Regions from separate parts of the Blautia sp. SC05B48 genome, predicted to be linked through region 2. Evidence: riboswitches for the same ligand, from Rfam matches in the RefSeq annotation. Region 2 holds a riboswitch; the other holds the start of a gene.
The links. A riboswitch is a leader RNA that binds a small molecule or an ion and turns the genes downstream of it on or off. The one in region 2 is predicted to bind ZMP and ZTP.
Positions count from the first base shown of each region.

Region 1: linked by a shared signal. The riboswitch ahead of EYS05_RS01955 (formate--tetrahydrofolate ligase) and the one ahead of EYS05_RS12135 (IMP cyclohydrolase) in region 2 are both predicted to bind ZMP and ZTP.

Region 1 is NZ_CP040518.1:440,959-450,410, reverse strand. Features, by position in the region: gene EYS05_RS02000 (ABC transporter permease) at 1-62, shown strand, start outside; gene EYS05_RS01995 (AraC family transcriptional regulator) at 89-982, shown strand; gene EYS05_RS01990 (sensor histidine kinase) at 994-2,160, opposite strand; gene EYS05_RS01985 (response regulator transcription factor) at 2,157-2,834, opposite strand; gene EYS05_RS01980 (TlpA family protein disulfide reductase) at 3,040-4,188, shown strand; gene EYS05_RS01975 (CD1871A family CXXC motif-containing protein) at 4,216-4,368, shown strand; gene EYS05_RS01970 (4Fe-4S binding protein) at 4,376-5,224, shown strand; gene EYS05_RS01965 (helix-turn-helix domain-containing protein) at 5,291-6,019, opposite strand; gene EYS05_RS01960 (sodium-dependent transporter) at 6,241-7,641, shown strand; ZMP/ZTP riboswitch at 7,883-7,964, shown strand; gene EYS05_RS01955 (formate--tetrahydrofolate ligase) at 8,038-9,452, shown strand, end outside.
Region 2 is NZ_CP040518.1:2,628,128-2,637,579, reverse strand. Features, by position in the region: gene trxA (thioredoxin) at 1-188, opposite strand, end outside; gene EYS05_RS12170 (NAD(P)/FAD-dependent oxidoreductase) at 235-1,143, opposite strand; gene EYS05_RS12165 (iron-containing alcohol dehydrogenase) at 1,393-2,577, shown strand; tRNA gene EYS05_RS12160 (tRNA-Phe) at 2,708-2,780, shown strand; gene EYS05_RS12155 (3D domain-containing protein) at 2,886-3,965, opposite strand; gene EYS05_RS12150 (lysozyme family protein) at 4,128-4,817, shown strand; tRNA gene EYS05_RS12145 (tRNA-Gly) at 4,984-5,056, shown strand; gene EYS05_RS12140 (phosphoribosylaminoimidazolecarboxamide formyltransferase) at 5,264-6,448, opposite strand; gene EYS05_RS12135 (IMP cyclohydrolase) at 6,487-7,200, opposite strand; ZMP/ZTP riboswitch at 7,287-7,368, opposite strand; gene EYS05_RS12130 (peptidoglycan recognition protein family protein) at 7,466-8,182, opposite strand; gene guaB (IMP dehydrogenase) at 8,295-9,452, opposite strand, start outside.

The DNA.
Region 1 (9,452 bases), 1.5 Mb from region 2:
TGTGGTTATCGGCAGTGTGCCTGAAACGTGGACTGGGAAGATATGAAAGTGCCGGGAATTAAAGATCGTTTACGGGGGAGGTGAGTCCATGCTTGGAAGTAAAGATATTTTTCTGGATCGGGCAAAGCGGGAATTGTCGGTTATGCAGATGAACCACTGCGGTATCCAGGAATGTGAAAAAGGACATATGTGGCAGTTTCAGGCCAGACCTTATCATCTGCTGCATTTTGTACTGCAGGGAGAAGGAAGCTTGAAAATCTCAGGCAGAATGCTGAATGTACATGCCGGACAGGCATTTTTTATACCAGCAGGAATAGAAGGAAAATACATAGCTTCCCTGCAGAACCCCTGGAAATATGCCTGGATCGGATTTTATGCAGACAACGGAAATAAATTTATTGATCTTCTATTTGGAAAAAACGAGATCCTGGATCTGGCGCTTTCGGCTAAAGAACTGGAAAAAGAAATCTTGTCGATTTTGTCAGTTATGGATAAAAGACTTCAGGATGTGGCCATTTATCAGGAAGAAGATTTTCCGGGAGAGCAGTTTTTCTCCATACGGAATTTTTCCGCATCCCTGGAGGCAAACAGCAGAATGCTGCATCTTTTTGCCAGGCTCCTTGAAACACAGGGCGATATAAAAAAGCTGACAAAAGAAGAAAAAAATCTGGCCAAGGATGCCAAAAACTATATGGACCGCATGTACAGCCGGGATATCCGGATCCAGGATGTGGCAGGAATCCTCCATGTACATCCAAACTATCTCAGCACATTGTTCCGCAGGGAATACGACCAGTCACCACGGGAATATCTCCGTAAAGTAAGGATGAATCAGGCAAAAATCCTGCTGGCCACTACAGAATATTCCATATCGGATATTTCCTCAGATGTGGGATATACAAATCCGTTTCAGTTTTCGAAGGTATTCAAAAGCTGCTATGGGATTTCACCTACAGAGTATCGAAATATGAGACAAGTGTAATACAAACATGTTCAGACTGGCAGCATGATTGCGATCACGCTGCCTTTTTTGCTGCTTTCCAGTACTTTTACCTGTCCGTTATGCTGTCTGACAATTTCACTGACAAGTGCAAGTCCCAGGCCGGCACCTCCCATAGCACGGCTTCTTGATTTGTCCACACGGAAAAACGGGGTGAAGATTTTTTCCTGATATTCGGGAGGAATGCCGATTCCGGTATCAGAGACTTCAAGAAAGACGTAATTGACAGATGCGGATGTATCTGTTATTTCTTCGGAAAGATGGATATTTACGGTTACTTTTCCACCGGAGTGATTGTATTTGATCGCATTTTCCACAAGATTGTACACAGCGCGATACAGCAGCAGATAGCTTCCGGTAATGATGCAGTCTCCCTCCTGCTGGATCAGTTCAACATCCTTCTGTTCCGCTACGGAAGCCAGGTCGCAGAAAACCTCATCAGTCAGTGCTGCCAGAGAGATCCTTTCGGAACGTTCAACAGTCTGTACACCGGTCATATCTAGGAGGATTTCAGCCAGATGGGAAAGTCGCCCGGTCTGTTCCTGGAGCATGGCAAAAATCTCCTGATAATCTTTTAAAGCAGGTGTTTCCCTGCGGGCAAAGACCTCCAGATTTGTCTGGATAACAGCAAGAGGAGTCCTCAGCTCATGGGCTGCATTGGCAGAAAACTGCTTCTGGGCAGTAAAAGCTTCATCCAGGCGTGCGAGCATTTTGTTAAATGAAATTGTCAGGCGGGAAATCTCGTCATTGGTAGCAGGAACTTCAAGAGTCTTCGAAAGGTTCTGGGCCTCTATTTTGTTCACCTCCTGGCTGAGCCTGCGAAGAGGAAGTAATGCCTGACGGCTGATAAAATATGTGCAGATACTGCTGAGAAGGATGATGATTCCTGTTACCATGAGTCCTTTGGTGAGAAAAAGCTTTTTTGTTAGCTGCAGCTGATTGGAAAGCTCCGGAAATAAGACGGAGGGATTCATATTAAAGGTGATGGGAGCAGAATCAGTGTTATCGATCCGTATCATGTAATCTCCCAGATCCTCCATTCCGGCAACTGCGGACTGGCTGATAAAAAAATACATCAGAATGCAGGTGACTGTCATAAGCAGCGCAGTGATCAGTGTCAGACGCCATTGAAGAGAAAGCTTTCCGGTTATTTTTTTCATTGTATATCCTCCGTTAAAATGTAACCCTGGCCGATCTTATTCTGTATTGGATCAAAGCCGAGAGCAGTGCGCAGTTTTTTTCGAAGAGAAGAAATGTGGACACGAATGGAATTGCTGAGACTGTTGACGCTTCCGTCCCAGATATGCTCGATCATTTCTTCCGGGCTTATGATACGGTTCTGATGAAGAAGGAAATATTCCAGAAGAGAACTTTCCTTTCGGGTCAGAGAAAGGGGGAGTCCATCGATACTGGCCTTTCTTGTACGGGTATCAAAGCTGATACGTCCGCATTGCAGACACACATCCTGCTGGATGAATTTTCTTCGTGTCAGACTTCGGATCCGTGCCTCCAGTTCTTCAAAATGAAAAGGTTTTGTGAGATAGTCATTGGCACCGAGATCAAGCCCTTCAACCTTATCCTGGATCTGTCCTCTGGCAGAGAGGATCAAAACAGGAGTGGAAGTATCGGATTCCCGAAACTGGCGCAGGATTTCCAGACCATCAACGCCTGGAAGATTCAGATCAAGAAGGATGAGATCATAATTTTCCACAAGACATAATTCCAGTCCTTCATCCCCGTCAAAACATGTGTCCGCTTCATAGCCATCCATACGAAGTCCCTCCGCAATAGACTGGCAGAGCTGCTGTTCATCTTCGATTATCAATATATGCATAATAAATCCTCCAAAAAAACAGTTGATTTTGCTTTGTTATCTATAATATCATGTATAGCATAAAATTCCTGTAAATTTTTTTGTTTCTTAACAGAGATTTTATACAGGGGATGATATAGTAAGGCTACAGAGAACAAAATTTATATATAAAATATATGCTGGTTCCGGATATGGGCCGGTGATATCAGAAGGGAGAATAGAAACAATGAAATTAAGAACACAGAAAATAACAGCACTTATGGCAGCTGCGGTATTAGGAATATCTGCATTTGGAAGCGTGCCGGTAACAGCGGCGGAAAGCACGGAAACAGCAGATCCCGGAGCGGCAATGATGATGGATGGAGAGGCAGTTTCATCAGATCTGGTAGCAGGTACATTTAAGCCTTCCGACGTAACCTGCAAGGCACAGGATTCTTATGAATATCCGTTTCTGGGACTGAAGCTTTCACTTTCGAAGGAGCTGTTAAAGCAGATCAAGGACCAGAGCATTGCAATGCTTACCACGGAAGATTTTGAGAATCAGACCAATGCAGTGACATATGCCTACGTAAGCTGGAGCAAAATGACAGAGGAACAGAAAAATGCCGAAATACAGAAGATGGGAACAGGATATGACGACTGGGTGGCAGGTCTGGACAGAATCGGTACAATTGGCGTTTATGACGAAGCTTCACAGAAAAAGCTGGATGAGATCACCGGCTGTACAGAGCATAAAGAGCTTGGAAGCAGCAGTGACGGGAAATACAAATATTATCTGAGCACCAACAAAGATGCAGATGAAAAGCTGACAAAGGAGCTGGAAAAGATCAAAACCGATATTACGGAAATGACACCGTATCAGAATATTTCCGTGTTTGACCAGCCACAGGATACCAGCAGCAACCCGGAGGACGTAAAATCTGTAGGAAAATTTGAAACAACAGGAATAGATGGAAAAACATATACAGAAAAAGTGTTCAGTGACTATGACCTGACACTGGTAAATGTTTTTACAACCTGGTGCTCACCATGTGTAAAAGAGATTCCGGAACTTCAGGAGCTCTATAAAGAAATGAAAGATAAAGGCGTTGGAGTAGCAGGCGTAGTGCTTGATACTACAGATGAAAAGGGAAATCAGGACGAGGAAGCTGTAAAGAAAGCAGGCATTCTTCAGGAAAAAACAAAAGCAGAATATCCGTTCCTGACACCGGATGCAACTATGATGAACGGTCGTCTGCAGGGGATTTCTGCATTTCCTGAAACATTTTTTGTCGACAAAGATGGAAACATTGTAGGCGACACCTATACAGGAAGCCATACACTGGACGAATGGAAGGAAATCGTGGAAAAAGAGCTTAAAAACGTTTCAAAGTAAAACATGATCATTATGGAGAGTGGAAAAATGATTCGGAAAATAACAGAATCCAGGTGGATCGGACCAGCTCTGGCGTTTTTTGGAATTTTACTGATGATACTGGGAATCTGCAGGGGCGAGGTATCTGTAGTTTTTACAAAAGCGATCAACATCTGTATGGAGTGTATAGGCATTGGATAATAAGAAGATGAAAATAAATGAATGGCCGCGGCATGGGATCCAGGCATTGTGGGCGGCCCTTACAAACAGTCACATATCAGGGTTTATAACTGGCAAGATCTATACCGGAAAACTGAAAAATGTATGTGTTCCGGGGCTAAACTGCTATTCCTGCCCCGGGGCAAGAGGGGCCTGCCCCATTGGTTCTCTTCAGGCTGTGATCGGAAGCTGGAACTTCAAAATGGCATATTATGTAGCTGGATTTCTGATCTTTGTGGGAGCGTTGCTTGGAAGACTGGTGTGCGGATTTCTCTGCCCCTTTGGACTGATCCAGGATCTGTTGAACAAGATTCCTTTTCCAAAGAAGATTCGGACATTTCGGGGAGATAAGCTTCTGCGAAAACTGAAATATGTGATCTTTCTTGTATTTGTGATCATACTCCCTATGTTTGTAGTAGATATCATGGGGCAGGGAGCACCATATTTCTGCAAGCTGATCTGCCCGGCAGGAACGCTGGAGGGAGGTATCCCGCTGGTGCTGCTGAACAAATCCATGCGAAGTGCAGTAGGCTGGCTGTACATGTGGAAAAATACGATCCTGGTGATCACCATTATCTTATCAATTATGATATACCGGCCATTCTGTAAGTATATCTGTCCGCTGGGAGCTTTTTATTCGGTATTTAATAAAGTTTCCGTTTTTCGTTACAGAGTAGATAAAGAAAAATGTGTTCACTGCGGAAAATGCAGAAATATCTGCCAGATGGAAGTCGATCCGACAGAGAATCCCAACAGTACAGAGTGCATCCGATGTGGAAGATGTAAAAAGATATGTCCGACACAGGCGATCCGGTGTGGGTTTGCAGGAAAATCCTGATACAGAAAAATACGAAAACGGTACAGCTTATAAAATATAAGATGTACCGTTTTTTGAGACAGTAAACTACTTTTCCATATTATCTATCAGTAACATATTCAGCTGTTCCCAGCGCTTCAGATCTTTTTTTGTAAAAAGAAGCTGGTGGCGGAAAGCTTCGGTAAGCTCCTGCGGTTTTAAAGTGATCACACATTTGAATGCGCAGGGCATCAGATCCGCACTGGAAATCCCACACAAAAGTCCTGTTGTAAAATCTCGAAGCTCCAGAGGATTAAAAATGTACAGGAGATCTTCTTCCAGTGGGTTATACTGATTTACAAAGGAAAAACGGATCAGCATATCACTGTAAAGAACTTTTCCGGTGTAAAAAATCTCACTGCTTCTTCCGTTGGCAGAAACAGAACAGATCGTTAAGGTTGCTTCATATTTTCCGGATTCGCCCTTTTTTTCATAAATATCGATGATGCCATCCTTTGTACGCTGATATCGTCCATCGTAAAAGTAAAAATATAGCCTCTGGGCCTGAAAAAATGGGCTTTTTTGTCCTTTTCCCGGTGCATTGGACGGTTCACTGGCTGTTTCAGGAAGACCAGTGGTAAGCTGGGACATAGATACCTGGAGAATCTGGCTGATCTCATATAAAGTTTCGATATCAACGGAGATATCTCCGTTTTCATATTTGCATATGGTAGCTCGGCTTTTATGGATGGCATCTGCCAGATCCTGCAGAGTCATCTTTCCGGCTTTTCGGTATTTTCTTATTTGTTCACCTACATAACAGGTAAAATCACTCATTTTGTTTCCTCATACTATCTATTTTTCTTATTAATTTTCATTGCATACGATTATATCGGAAAAACAGGTGATTTGTAAAGTGGTAAGAAACTTTTTTGGAATAAAATTTCGTAAAAAGAAACTTCTGCCATTTGCACTTATCTTTATTTAGGGTAAGATATAGCTGTTAGGCTGAAGGTTTCAGCCTATATCAAATATATACTTGAAGAGGGGAAATTGAAATGAAAGAAAAAGGAAGCAGCTTTTCCGGCTCAATAGGTTTTGTCCTGGCGGCAGCCGGAAGTGCAGTAGGAGTTGGAAATATCTGGAGATTTCCATATCTCTGTGCCAAAGATGGAGGAGGACTTTTCCTGCTGGTTTATCTGATACTGGTACTGACTTTTGGATTTGTACTGTTGACAACGGATGTAGCACTTGGGAGAAAGACAAAGAAAAATGCATTGAGGGCTTTTGAAGCTCTTAATCCAAAGTGGAAATTTTTAGGACATTTAACGTTTCTGGTTCCGGCATTGATCATGACCTATTATTCTGTTATCGGTGGATGGATTGCAAAATATTTTTTTACTTATATTATTTCTGATGGGAAAGATGCGGCTTCAGATGGATACTTTACATCATTTATTACATCAGATATTGCACCCGTTGTATTTATGCTGATTTTTCTGGCCCTGACTGCCTGGATCGTATTTCGTGGTGTGGAAAAGGGAATCGAAAAGTTTTCCAGGATCATTATGCCGGGGCTGATTCTTCTGATCGTGATCATTGCCATTTTTTCACTGACACTGTCCCATACTGATACGGATGGAACTGTCCGCACTGGTGTGCAGGGGCTGGCTGTTTACCTCAAACCGGATTTTCATGGACTGACGGTAAAACGCTTCCTGGAGATCCTTCTGGATGCGATGAGCCAGTTATTCTTTTCCTTAAGTGTATCTATGGGAATCATGATCACTTATGGTTCTTATGTGAAAAATGAAGTTAATTTAAATAAAGCAACAAATCAGATTGAGATCTTTGATACCGGCGTTGCGTTTCTTGCAGGAATGATGATCATACCGGCTGTTTTTGTATTTCTCGGAAAGGATGGAATGGCTTCCGGCCCAAGCCTGATATTTATCTCACTGCCAAAGGTTTTTGATGCCATGGGAGTATTTGGCCGTCCGGTGGCAATTGCATTTTTCCTGATGATGGGATTTGCGGCACTGACTTCCTGCGTATCTGTCATGGAGACACTGGTTGCAAACTGCATGGAACTTTATCATAAACCACGTAAGAAAATGTGTGGTGCTGTCGGAATCTATTCGCTTGTTACAGCAGTACTGATCTGCCTTGGTTATAACAAACTGTATTTTGAACTTAAGCTGCCAAATGGTTCCGTTGGACAGCTTCTGGATGTGATGGATTATATCAGCAACAGTTTTCTGATGCCGTTTATCTCGCTCTTGACAAGTATTCTGATCGGATGGGTGATCGGCCCTGACTGGATCATAGGAGAAGTGGAACGAAATGGGGAACATTTCAAACGGGCAGGGTTATATCGCTTTATGATCCGTTATGTAGTGCCGGTTGTAATGCTGATATTATTCCTGGTATCTACAGGATTTGCAGATTTGATTTCATAAGTGTGGTAATATGTTTATAGCGTCTGGACAGTCGCATTAACGGATGACCAGTACAAGATACGATTAAACAACAGAGGATTTGATGAAAAAAGATATGTACGAATGTTGGAGAGAAAACTAATACATAGAACGGAAATGATTCAGAAAATTAGACTTAGCTCACTTTAAAAGTGAAAAAAATAATTTGATAATTTATTGACAACCATTAATAAATATGTTAGTATTCAATCATCAAATTAATAAAGTCTTCGGTGACTGACGGAATTGTGGGATAACCACGAGGGAGCCGGAGATTCGATGAGTCGACCGTCTGGGCAGTATTTGAAAAACTTCAGATACTGCTCTTTTTTATGGGATAAAAGATGCAGACGGTTGCAGCGGAGAAAGGAGAACATTATGGGATTCAAAAGTGACATCGAAATCGCACAGGAGTGCACAATGGAGCCAATTACCAAGATTGCGGAGAAAGCAGGTATTGATGACAAGTATCTGGAGCAGTATGGTAAATATAAAGCAAAGATCGACTATAATCTTCTGAAAGAAACAGACAAAAAAGACGGAAAGCTGATCCTTGTGACAGCCATCAACCCGACACCGGCAGGTGAGGGAAAAACTACGACAACCGTAGGTCTTGCAGATGGAATGCAGAGACTTGGAAAAAATGTTATGGTAGCTCTTCGTGAGCCATCTCTGGGACCGGTATTCGGTGTCAAGGGTGGTGCTGCAGGCGGCGGCTATGCACAGGTAGTTCCGATGGAGGATATCAACCTTCATTTTACCGGTGATTTCCATGCGATCGGTGCGGCAAACAACCTTCTTGCAGCAATGATCGACAACCATATCTTCCAGGGTAATGAGCTGAATATCGACCCGAGAAAGATCACCTGGAGACGCTGCGTGGATATGAACGACCGTCAGCTTCGTAATGTAGTAGACGGACTTGGCGGAAGAACAAACGGTATGCCACGTGAGGACGGATATGACATTACCGTAGCATCTGAGATCATGGCAGTTCTCTGTCTGGCAAGTGATATCAAAGATCTGAAGGAGAGACTTTCCAGAATCATCATCGGATACACTTATGGCAAGGTTGCTGAGCAGAAACCGGTAACAGCAGGAGACCTTCATGCAGAGGGGGCTATGACAGCACTTCTGAAGGATGCCCTGAAACCGAACCTTGTACAGACACTGGAGCATGTTCCGGCGATCGTTCATGGCGGACCATTCGCAAATATCGCTCACGGATGTAACTCCGTAACCGCTACAAAGATGGCTATGAAGCTTGCTGATTACGCGATCACAGAGGCTGGCTTCGGTGCTGACCTTGGAGCTGAGAAATTCCTGGATATCAAGTGCCGTATGGCAGGTCTTACACCAAGTGCAGTTGTTATCGTAGCAACCGTACGTGCCCTGAAATACAACGGTGGCGTTGCAAAGGCTGATCTGAACAATGAAAACCTTGAGGCTCTTGAAAAAGGTATCCCGAACCTTCTGAAGCATGTAAGCAATATCAAGAATGTATATAAACTCCCATGTGTGGTAGCTATTAACGCATTCCCGACCGATACCAAGGCAGAGCTTGATTTTGTGGAAGCAAAATGCAAGGAGCTTGGCGTAAACGTAGCACTTTCCGAGGTATGGGCAAAAGGTGGCGAAGGCGGAATCAAGCTTGCTGAGGAAGTAATCCGTCTTGTTGAAGAGCCGAATGATTTCACATATGCTTATGAACTGGAAGGCTCCATCGAGGACAAACTGAACCAGATCGTACAGAAGGTTTATGGTGGAAAGAAAGTGGTTCTTACAGCAAATGC
Region 2 (9,452 bases):
TGTGCCAGTGATGGCTCTTTGTCTACGTCAACCTTGCCAACTTCATATCCGGCTTCTGCAAGTTCTTCCACGACCGGAGCCTGGCGTCTGCATGGTCCGCACCAGGTTGCCCAAAAATCTACCAGTACCGGCTTTTCTGCATTTAATACCTCAGTTTCAAAATTGTCTGTTGTAAAAACTTTTGCCATGATAAAATTCCTCCTTGATCCTGTATTTGTTTTTTTTAATTTCAGCTTATGCCTCCGCTTTCAAAAGCTTCCGCACATACCGACAGGCGGAAAGTCCTGCCTGGGCACCGTCATGAACAGCTTTTGCCACCTGGAGAAGTCCACCGGTGCAATCACCTGCTGCATACAGCCCCGGAACTGTAGTCTCCATCTCTTCATTGATCCGGATATTTCCTTTTTCATTCAGCTCCGCGCCGATCTGGCGGGCCATCTCCGAGCTTCCGGCTGTACCAAGCGCTACAAAGACTCCCTCTGCCGGCACAAAAGAATCTTCTCCGGCACCTGCCTCCTGCATGGACACATCACTTTTCAGGCGGATGCCTGAAACACGTTCATCCCCTTCGATTGCCTGGATCTTCATGGTATTAACCGGAAGCTGATTTTCTCTTGAAAATTCCGGTTTCTTTCCATCTGTAAAGATCGTCACACGGGAAGCGGTATGAGAAAGTTCTTCTGCTTCATGAAGAGCAAAATCACTGCTTCCAAGCACTGCCACTTCTTTTCCTCTGTAAAAAAATGCGTCACATACTGCGCAGTAGCTGACACCTTTTCCCTCAAATTCCTTTACTCCCGGAATCCTGGCAGAAGCTCTCCTGCTTCCGGTTGCCAGGATCACGCTGCGTGCCTCAAAATCTCCTGCGGTAGTTTTCACCTCAAAAGTATCAAAACCACCCATTCCCACAACCTGGGCATCCAGGATCCGTACTCCAAGTGCTCTTGCCTGGGCAAGACCTCTTTCAAAAAGCTCTCTGCCGGACAATGGATGCTCCAGTCCGTAATAATTCTCGATCTTCTCTGCTTTTTCCAGTGAACCGATCCCTGTATTTATAATCAGCGGATCCATATTTCCCCTTGCCGCATAAAGTGCTGCCGAGATTCCGGCCGGACCTGCTCCTATGATAATGATATTCTCCATTTCAGACACCTGCTTTCTTCTTCATTTGGATCTGTTCTATAATATACGCTTCGCATTGGTCTGTTTCTGTGATCAGGTCACTTTTCCTTCACAGAAGTCATTATACCACATTCCCCCAAAATTACACCCTTTTTTCAATAGCTTTTATTTGCGTCTGTTTCTCTTCTATGCTATTATTATAACGTCTTTAAACCAATTAAATGAACCAAGATGATACCCCTGCGGATCATAAAAAGGAGCCTAATCTCTATGAGAAATTTTGAATATTTTACCCCTACCCGGGTTATTTTCGGGAAAGATACACACCTTAAGATCGGCACTGTTCTAAAAGAGCAGAACTGCAGCAAAGTACTGATCCATTATGGCAGCCACAGTGCAGTAAGCTCCGGTCTGATCGATGAGATCCGATCTTCTCTGGATGAAGCTGGTATCTCCTATGTCACTCTTGGCGGTGTGGTTCCCAATCCCCGTCTCTCTAAGGTACGTGAGGGTATTGAGCTTTGCCGCAAAGAACAGGTTGATTTTCTTTTGGCTGTTGGCGGTGGCAGCGTTATTGATTCCTGCAAGGCCATCGGCTATGGACTTGCCAATCCGGATACAGATGTATGGAACTTTTTTCTCCGCACCGAAACCCCAAAATCCTGTCTTCCCGTAGGCGTTATCCTGACGATCGCAGCTTCCGGAAGTGAAATGAGCGGATCCTGTGTGATCACCAATGAAGATGGCTGGCTGAAACGGAGTAGTGCCCGCAACGATCTGTGCCGCCCACGTTTTGCTATTTTAAATCCTCGACTCACCTATACCCTGCCGCAATATCAGACCGAAAGCGGCTGTGTGGATATCCTGATGCATACTATGGAACGGTACTTTGTAAATATCGAAACCATGGAGATCACTGACAGTATCAGCGAATCTCTGATGCAGACTGTGATCTATAACTCCCGAATCCTGATGAAGGAGCCGGATAATTATACTGCACGGGCAGAGATCATGTGGGCCGGCAGCCTTTCCCACAATGGACTTACCGGCTGCGGAACCGGCGGTGGTGACTGGGCCTGTCACCAGCTGGAGCATGAACTGGGCGGCACCTACGATGTAGCTCACGGAGCTGGTCTTGCCGCTTTGTGGGGAAGCTGGGCACGTTACGTTTATGATGCAAATCCGGAACGCTTTGCCCAGTTTGCAGTCAATATATTTGACATTCCCTGCAGTACTGACTTCAACAAAACTGCCCTTGCCGGCATTGAAGCCATGGAAGATTATTTTCGTTCCATCCAGATGCCTACCAGCCTTCATGAGCTTGGTCTTGATCTTACAGAAAAGGAGATCCATGATCTGGCGTTTAAATGCAGCTTTGAAGACACCCGTACCATCGGTGTATTCAAACAGCTGAACATGAAAGATATGGAAAAAATCTATCTTGCTGCCAGATAAATCTGTAGCCATAATATTGCAGATGTTTTTTTGAAAATCAGATTTTTCAGAAAAACATCTGTTTTTTTTATTTTTCCCTTGCATTCTCTACATAAATGTGTTAAAGTAACAAAGTACTCGAAAGAGACATGCCCAGATAGCTCAGTTGGTAGAGCAGAGGACTGAAAATCCTCGTGTCGCTGGTTCGATTCCGGCTCTGGGCATTATTTTTTTACTCTGATCGCAGAATAGCCTCTGCTGGTCAGAGTTTTTTTATACAAAAAAACTGCTGCAAATCCCTTGTGGAATCTACAGCAGTCTTTTTCTGATCACTGAAGCAAATATACTTCTGTATAAAACACACCCTTCTGCTCTGCTTCGGAATGTGTTGCCACATATACGTCGATACAATTGGTCCGGATTGCTCCTCCACAGTCCTCTGCAACATAAACCTGGCCATTGATCACTACTTTGGAACCGTATGGGATCTGACTCGGATCCACTGCGATCGTACGGTTGGTAGTGGCCGTTACTCCTGTGGAAGTAATTCCATTCGCCCATGGTCCGCAGCAGATGCTGCACGGACAATAATGCGTGATCCGGAATGTTCCCAGTGGTTTCAGTGTCGCGTCAGAAGATACTGATACCGGCGTTCCGATCTGTACGCCAGCTGCGGTACTTCCGGAACCACCTGTGGAAGTTACACCATCCACTGCATCCGCAAAAATCCCCTCCCCGGAACTCTTGGTAAGGGATCCTGCTTTTGTGTTCTTTTCCTGCTCTGCCTTGGCCACTTCCGTAGCCTGATAACCTTCCAGACAGCTGGTCGGAATATATCCGACGTGATCTGAACCACTGTCATCTGTGTAAACGATCCTGCTCCAGATAGCATCTACCGTACCTGTTCTTTTCAACTCATCATCCTGAAGGACCTCTCCTACAACCTCTCCGTCTTTCTTGCCGGGATAATCCAGGATATCACTGTCCTGTGCCGCTGTAACTGTATCCGTAAATTTATTTACGATCTCTGTATCACTGAGCACGCTGTCCGAAACATAACCGATGATCTTGTCCTCACCTTTCTTTTGGAAGGTCACCTTGCTCCAGCCATTGTCACAGACTGCAACTCTTTCAAGCTTCGTTCCCAGGATCACAGAACGCAGCTCTGTACCACTGTCTCCCGGATTGGACCGGATTAACGTATTTTTCGCTGTAACATAAAGCGTATCATTCTTCGCCAAAACATTTACTGTATTTCCCGCCCCATCATCAATCTGAAACTGCTGAGGTGTTTTTTTCTCCTGTGTATATGTATCCAATGTTGCTTCATATCCCAGTACCTCTGCAGATACTGATACAGGGAAAAGCATAGAAGCACATAAAATAACTGCCAGAAGCTTTTTTCGCATGAAATCTTGCCTCCTTTTTTCCAGCATTCTACGGTTTGTCCCGACTATCATAGCATATCAGATCATATTTTGCAATTTCACAGGACAGTCTTCAGAAATTTTTAACAAAAAGATCATATTTTTTAACTGGTCAAATCTATCCGTAACGGATACAATACATATATGAATACAAAACACAAGAAACCAACCCTTACTAAAAAACAGCGCCACAGACTCCGTGTACAGCAGGTACGCAGGCAAAAGATCTTTCTGACATGTCTTTTTCTGCTGATCGTGGGCTGTATCCTTCTGCGTTTTCCCAGATTTTCCGGCAGGCAGGAGGAAACCCATCAGATCAATGCAGCCTGTGAAGCTTATCGCGATGAGGTTTCCAGCGAAGCAGCACAATATAATATGTCCGACTATGTAGACCTGCTCCTGGCTGTGATGATGCAGGAAAGCTCCGGACAGGGTACCGATCCCATGCAGTCCTCAGAAGGAGCCTACAATGCCAGATATCCTCAGCAGCCCAATGGTATCACAGATCCTTCTTACTCTATTTCCTGTGGCATCCAAGAACTGAAATATGCTCTGGATAAAGCCGGCTGTACCGGTCCGACTGATCTTTCCAAAATCCGTCTGGCTCTGCAGGCATACAATTTCGGAGCCGATTCCTATTTTGCTTATCTGGAGGAGAACGATCAGACTGTGTGGACGGCCCAAAGTGCCCAGGCCTTTGCCCAGATGGCAAGCGGCAACACACAACGTGATGAAGATGATCCCCTTCACGATCCTGCAGGTCCATGGGACTATGGTGACCAATACTATCCGGATCATGTTTTGCGCTATTACCACTTAGACAATAACTCATAAGCCACCGAAATATTGTCATATACAAGGTCTGTTTCAGATGTCTGGAATAAACTTTATATGTTGTATATAATTTCAAAAAAATTCCAAAAAACATTTGACAGAATATAAAATCTATGCTAATATATGTCTTGTCGCTGAGGGAGATACTTGAGGCGATAAGGCATATGCGATAGTGGCGTAGTTGGTAACGCGCGACCTTGCCAAGGTCGAGACCGCGGGTTCGAGCCCCGTCTATCGCTCTTTAGAACTCTGATTTTTCAGAGTTCTTTTTTTTTGCTGATTTATACCTGCTTTCAATCATATGGACATTCACAGCCTGTTGAAAACTATCCTCCTTCAATCAAAAAGTCCCGAATCTGATTTCTTTTTTCCAGAAATTCAGATTCGGGACTTTATATTTTTTATCTTTTATTTCAGCCGCTTATCATGGTCATGATATATATCTTTTAGTGGTGGAAAAGGCGGATTCCAGTAAATGCCATCACCATTCCATACTTATTACATGTATCGATAACTGCGTCATCACGGACAGATCCGCCCGGCTCTGCAATATATTTTACACCGCTCTTATATGCGCGCTCAATATTATCACTGAACGGGAAGAATGCATCGGATCCCAGTGTCACACCGGTAAGACCATCCAGCCATGCTCTCTTCTCTTCTTTTGTGAACACTTCCGGCTTCTCTGTGAATGTCTTTTCCCACGCACCATCTGCAAGGACATCCATATATTCCTCACCAATGTAAACATCAATGGCATTATCTCTCTCCGCACGTGTGATCGTGTCTTTAAACGGAAGCTCCAGTACCTTCGGGCACTGACGGAGATACCAGTTATCTGCCTTCTGGCCTGCAAGGCGTGTGCAATGTACACGGGACTGCTGTCCTGCACCAACGCCGATAGCCTGTCCGTCCTTAACAAAGCATACGGAATTGGACTGTGTATATTTCAGGATGATCAGAGAAACCTTCATATCTCTCTTGGCTTCTTCCGTAAGCTCTTTATTCTCTGTTACAATATTGGAGATCAGCGCATCATCAATTGCCAGCTCCTGGCGGCCCTGCTCAAAAGTGACTCCAAATACCTGTTTGTGCTCCAAAGGTTCCGGAACATAGTTTTCATCAATCTGGATCACATTGTAATTGCCTTTTTTCTTCTGCTTCAGAATTTCAAGAGCCTCCTCTGTATATCCAGGTGCGATCACACCATCAGAAACCTCTCTCTTGATCAGTATTGCGGTATCTTTGTCGCAGACATCAGAAAGAGAAATAAAATCACCAAATGATGACATACGATCTGCACCTCTTGCTCTTGCATACGCACATGCAAGCGGAGAAAAATTCTTCCAGTCCATATCGTCTACCCAATAGATCTTTGCCAGTGTCTCATTCAGTGGGAGTCCGATGGAAGCACCTGCCGGAGATACATGCTTAAATGAAGTTGCTGCCGGAAGTCCGGTTGCTTTCTTAAGGTCACGTACCAGCTGCCAGCCATTAAAAGCATCCAGGAAGTTGATGTATCCTGGTCTTCCGGAGAGTACCTGGATCGGAAGCTCACTTCCATCTGCCATATAGATCTTTGATGGTTTCTGATTTGGGTTACATCCATATTTTAACTGTAATTCTTTCATGAAAAAGCTCCTCCGTTCTCTGTGATATCCCTATTTTCTTATTTATTCTTGTTTACAATCCTGGATTCATATTTTCCTGTCTCAATGTCAATAAAACGAACAAAGAGAGAAACTTTATTATCCTGGTTCAGGCTCTTCCAGAGGAGATCCGCAAATTCATCAATATCGCTTGGGATCTCTACCAGCTTCGGCTCTCCCTCGAAACTTGGAAGTGGATTTCCATCACATTTATAAGTATGGATAAAACGTCCCTGTCCTGCTGCCGCATTCTCATAGGCGAATGTATAACGAAGACAGGAATCCGGATTTCCGTTATTGCTCTTTAAAATAGACATCGCATAATTGAATTTACCGTTTTCAACATGAAGAACGCCTGAAATACGAGGTGTATAGTTCGGCGCATCCGGCTCAAACTCTCTGCTGCGGAGAGACTGTTCAAAGGTAAGCTGTCTGTCCATTCCCTCATAGATCGTATCTGTCTGATCACCATTTGTTACAATGGTCTTATTTCCAAGGACACGTACCGGTGCATAGATGATCAGGCTCGGGTCTGTAAGCTTGGATGGATCAAAAGCCTGTGTACGGATTCCTTCCCCATCCTCAACAAAAATACGGTTTCTGCTGTTCTCGCTTCTTCCCATAATAAAATATGCAGTAACTGCATGTTTCCCGTCAGCGGAACGTCCGATCACAATTCCTCTTCCCGGATAGGAATTTTCTTTCAGTTCTTTTTCAAGTGAAAATGTCGTCATTTTTCACAGTCCTCCTTGTCTAATGTAAGGCCCAGGGCTTATCCCAGGATATGAACGGTAACAAAAAACCGCCTGGACACCCCTTATCAGGCTGCCCAGGCGGTCGGCTTCTCACTTCACTGCACTCCCTGTAGGTGATCCTACTTTCCGCCAGTCATGCAGCTTCTGCTGTTATACTACAATACTTCTTCTTAATTTTCAAGCCCCTATTTTCAGAAATTATTTTTCCAGACTTCTTGTTGCTCACAAAATAAACAATAACACTTTATTTCCCCTGTAATGCATAATCTGTCTGGATCTGTGCGGCAATGTCTGATTTCATCTGGATCCATGCATCGGGATTCTCCACATAATACTTCGGACAGTCTTTACCTGTAACATCATAATGACGGATCACCTGATCCGAAGTCAGCCCAAAGCGTGTACAAAGCCACGCTGTCAGCTTTACCGTCGAATCATAGGTTGCTGTATTAAACTGCCCTGTTTCATCCGGATGGCAGCATTCAATGGATATGGTATCTACATTTCTGGAATTTGTGGCATAGGATATTTCCGAGGTAGGAATACATTGTACCACTTCTCCCTCCAACCCTATCACAAAATGACTGCTGACTTTGTTGTCCTGTGTTGTCGCAAGATTTTCAAAATAATTCCGGTTGGATACGGCAGTAGATCCCGGATTGGCCGTATAATGAATGGCTATATAATTTACCTGTTCGATAGAAATCTGTGGTCTGGAATAGGAATTCGGTGTCAGAAGCTCCACATCAATAAAAGGCGCTCCTTCTGCCTGCCATTGTTCCGGCCCGCCATTTCCGCTGGCATTCCCGGATATTTCTTCCTGTCCGTACTGAGTTTCACTCTGTTCCATGCGCATCTCCAAAAATGCGTATCCTAACACACACGCAGCAAAAGCAACGATCACAATGATAAATATCAGCACAACCCTTTGCAGGATCTTGATCGGATTCTTTTTTCTCAAAGACTTCTTTTTTCTTCTGGAAGACTCGGAGGAAGTTTTCTTTACGGAAACAGGCCGCCCGCTATGGGACGGCCTGGGTGACTTCTTACCGGTCTTACCTTTTTTTCCTTTATTATTCATCTACACTGTAGTTTGGAGCCTCTTTTGTGATGTGGATGTCATGTGGATGTGACTCTTTAAGAGATGCAGCTGAAATCTTGATGAATCTGCCTGTTGTCTTAAGCTTCTCAATATTCTCTGCTCCACAGTAACCCATACCGGATCTTAAACCACCGATCAGCTGGAATACGGTATCCTCAACGTGTCCTTTATACGCAACACGACCCTCAACACCCTCCGGCACAAGCTTCTTGGCATTCTCCTGGAAATAACGGTCCTTGCTGCCATTCTCCATAGCTGCGATAGATCCCATTCCACGATATACTTTATATTTTCTTCCCTGGTAAAGTTCGAATGTTCCCGGGCTCTCATCGCATCCTGCGAACATACTTCCCATCATGCAGACATTGGCACCTGCTGCGATGGCCTTGGTGATATCTCCGGAATATTTGATACCGCCGTCTGCAATGATCGGGATTCCGTAGCTGTTAGCCACTTCATAACAATCCATAACTGCAGTAACCTGCGGAACACCAATACCTGCAACAACACGTGTTGTACAGATAGATCCCGGTCCGATACCAACTTTGACTGCATCTACTCCGGCCTCGATCAGAGCCTTGGTAGCTTCGCCTGTTGCAACATTACCTGCGATTACCTGAAGTTCCGGATATACTGTCTTGATCTCGCGGACTGCTTTTAAAATGTTTTCTGAATGACCATGTGCAGAATCAATTACGATCACATCTACATTAGCCTTCACAAGCGCATCAACACGCGCAAGCACATTTGCTGTGATACCAACCGCAGCACCACAGAGAAGTCTTCCCTGTGCATCCTTGGCTGCAAGCGGATACTTGATCTGTTTCTCGATATCCTTGATGGTAATGAGTCCTTTTAAATTAAAGTCATCATCTACAATGGGTAATTTCTCCTTACGGGATTTCGCAAGGATCTTCTTGGCATCCTCAAGTGTGATTCCTTCCTTAGCTGTGATCAGTCCTTCTGAAGTCATGCACTCCTTGATCTTTCTGCTGAAATCTGTCTCAAATTTAAGATCACGGTTTGTGATAATACCTACCAGTTTTCTGCCTTCTGTGATCGGAACACCGGAAATACGGTATTTCGCCATCAGATCATTGGCATCCTTCAGTGTATGCTCTGCTGAAAG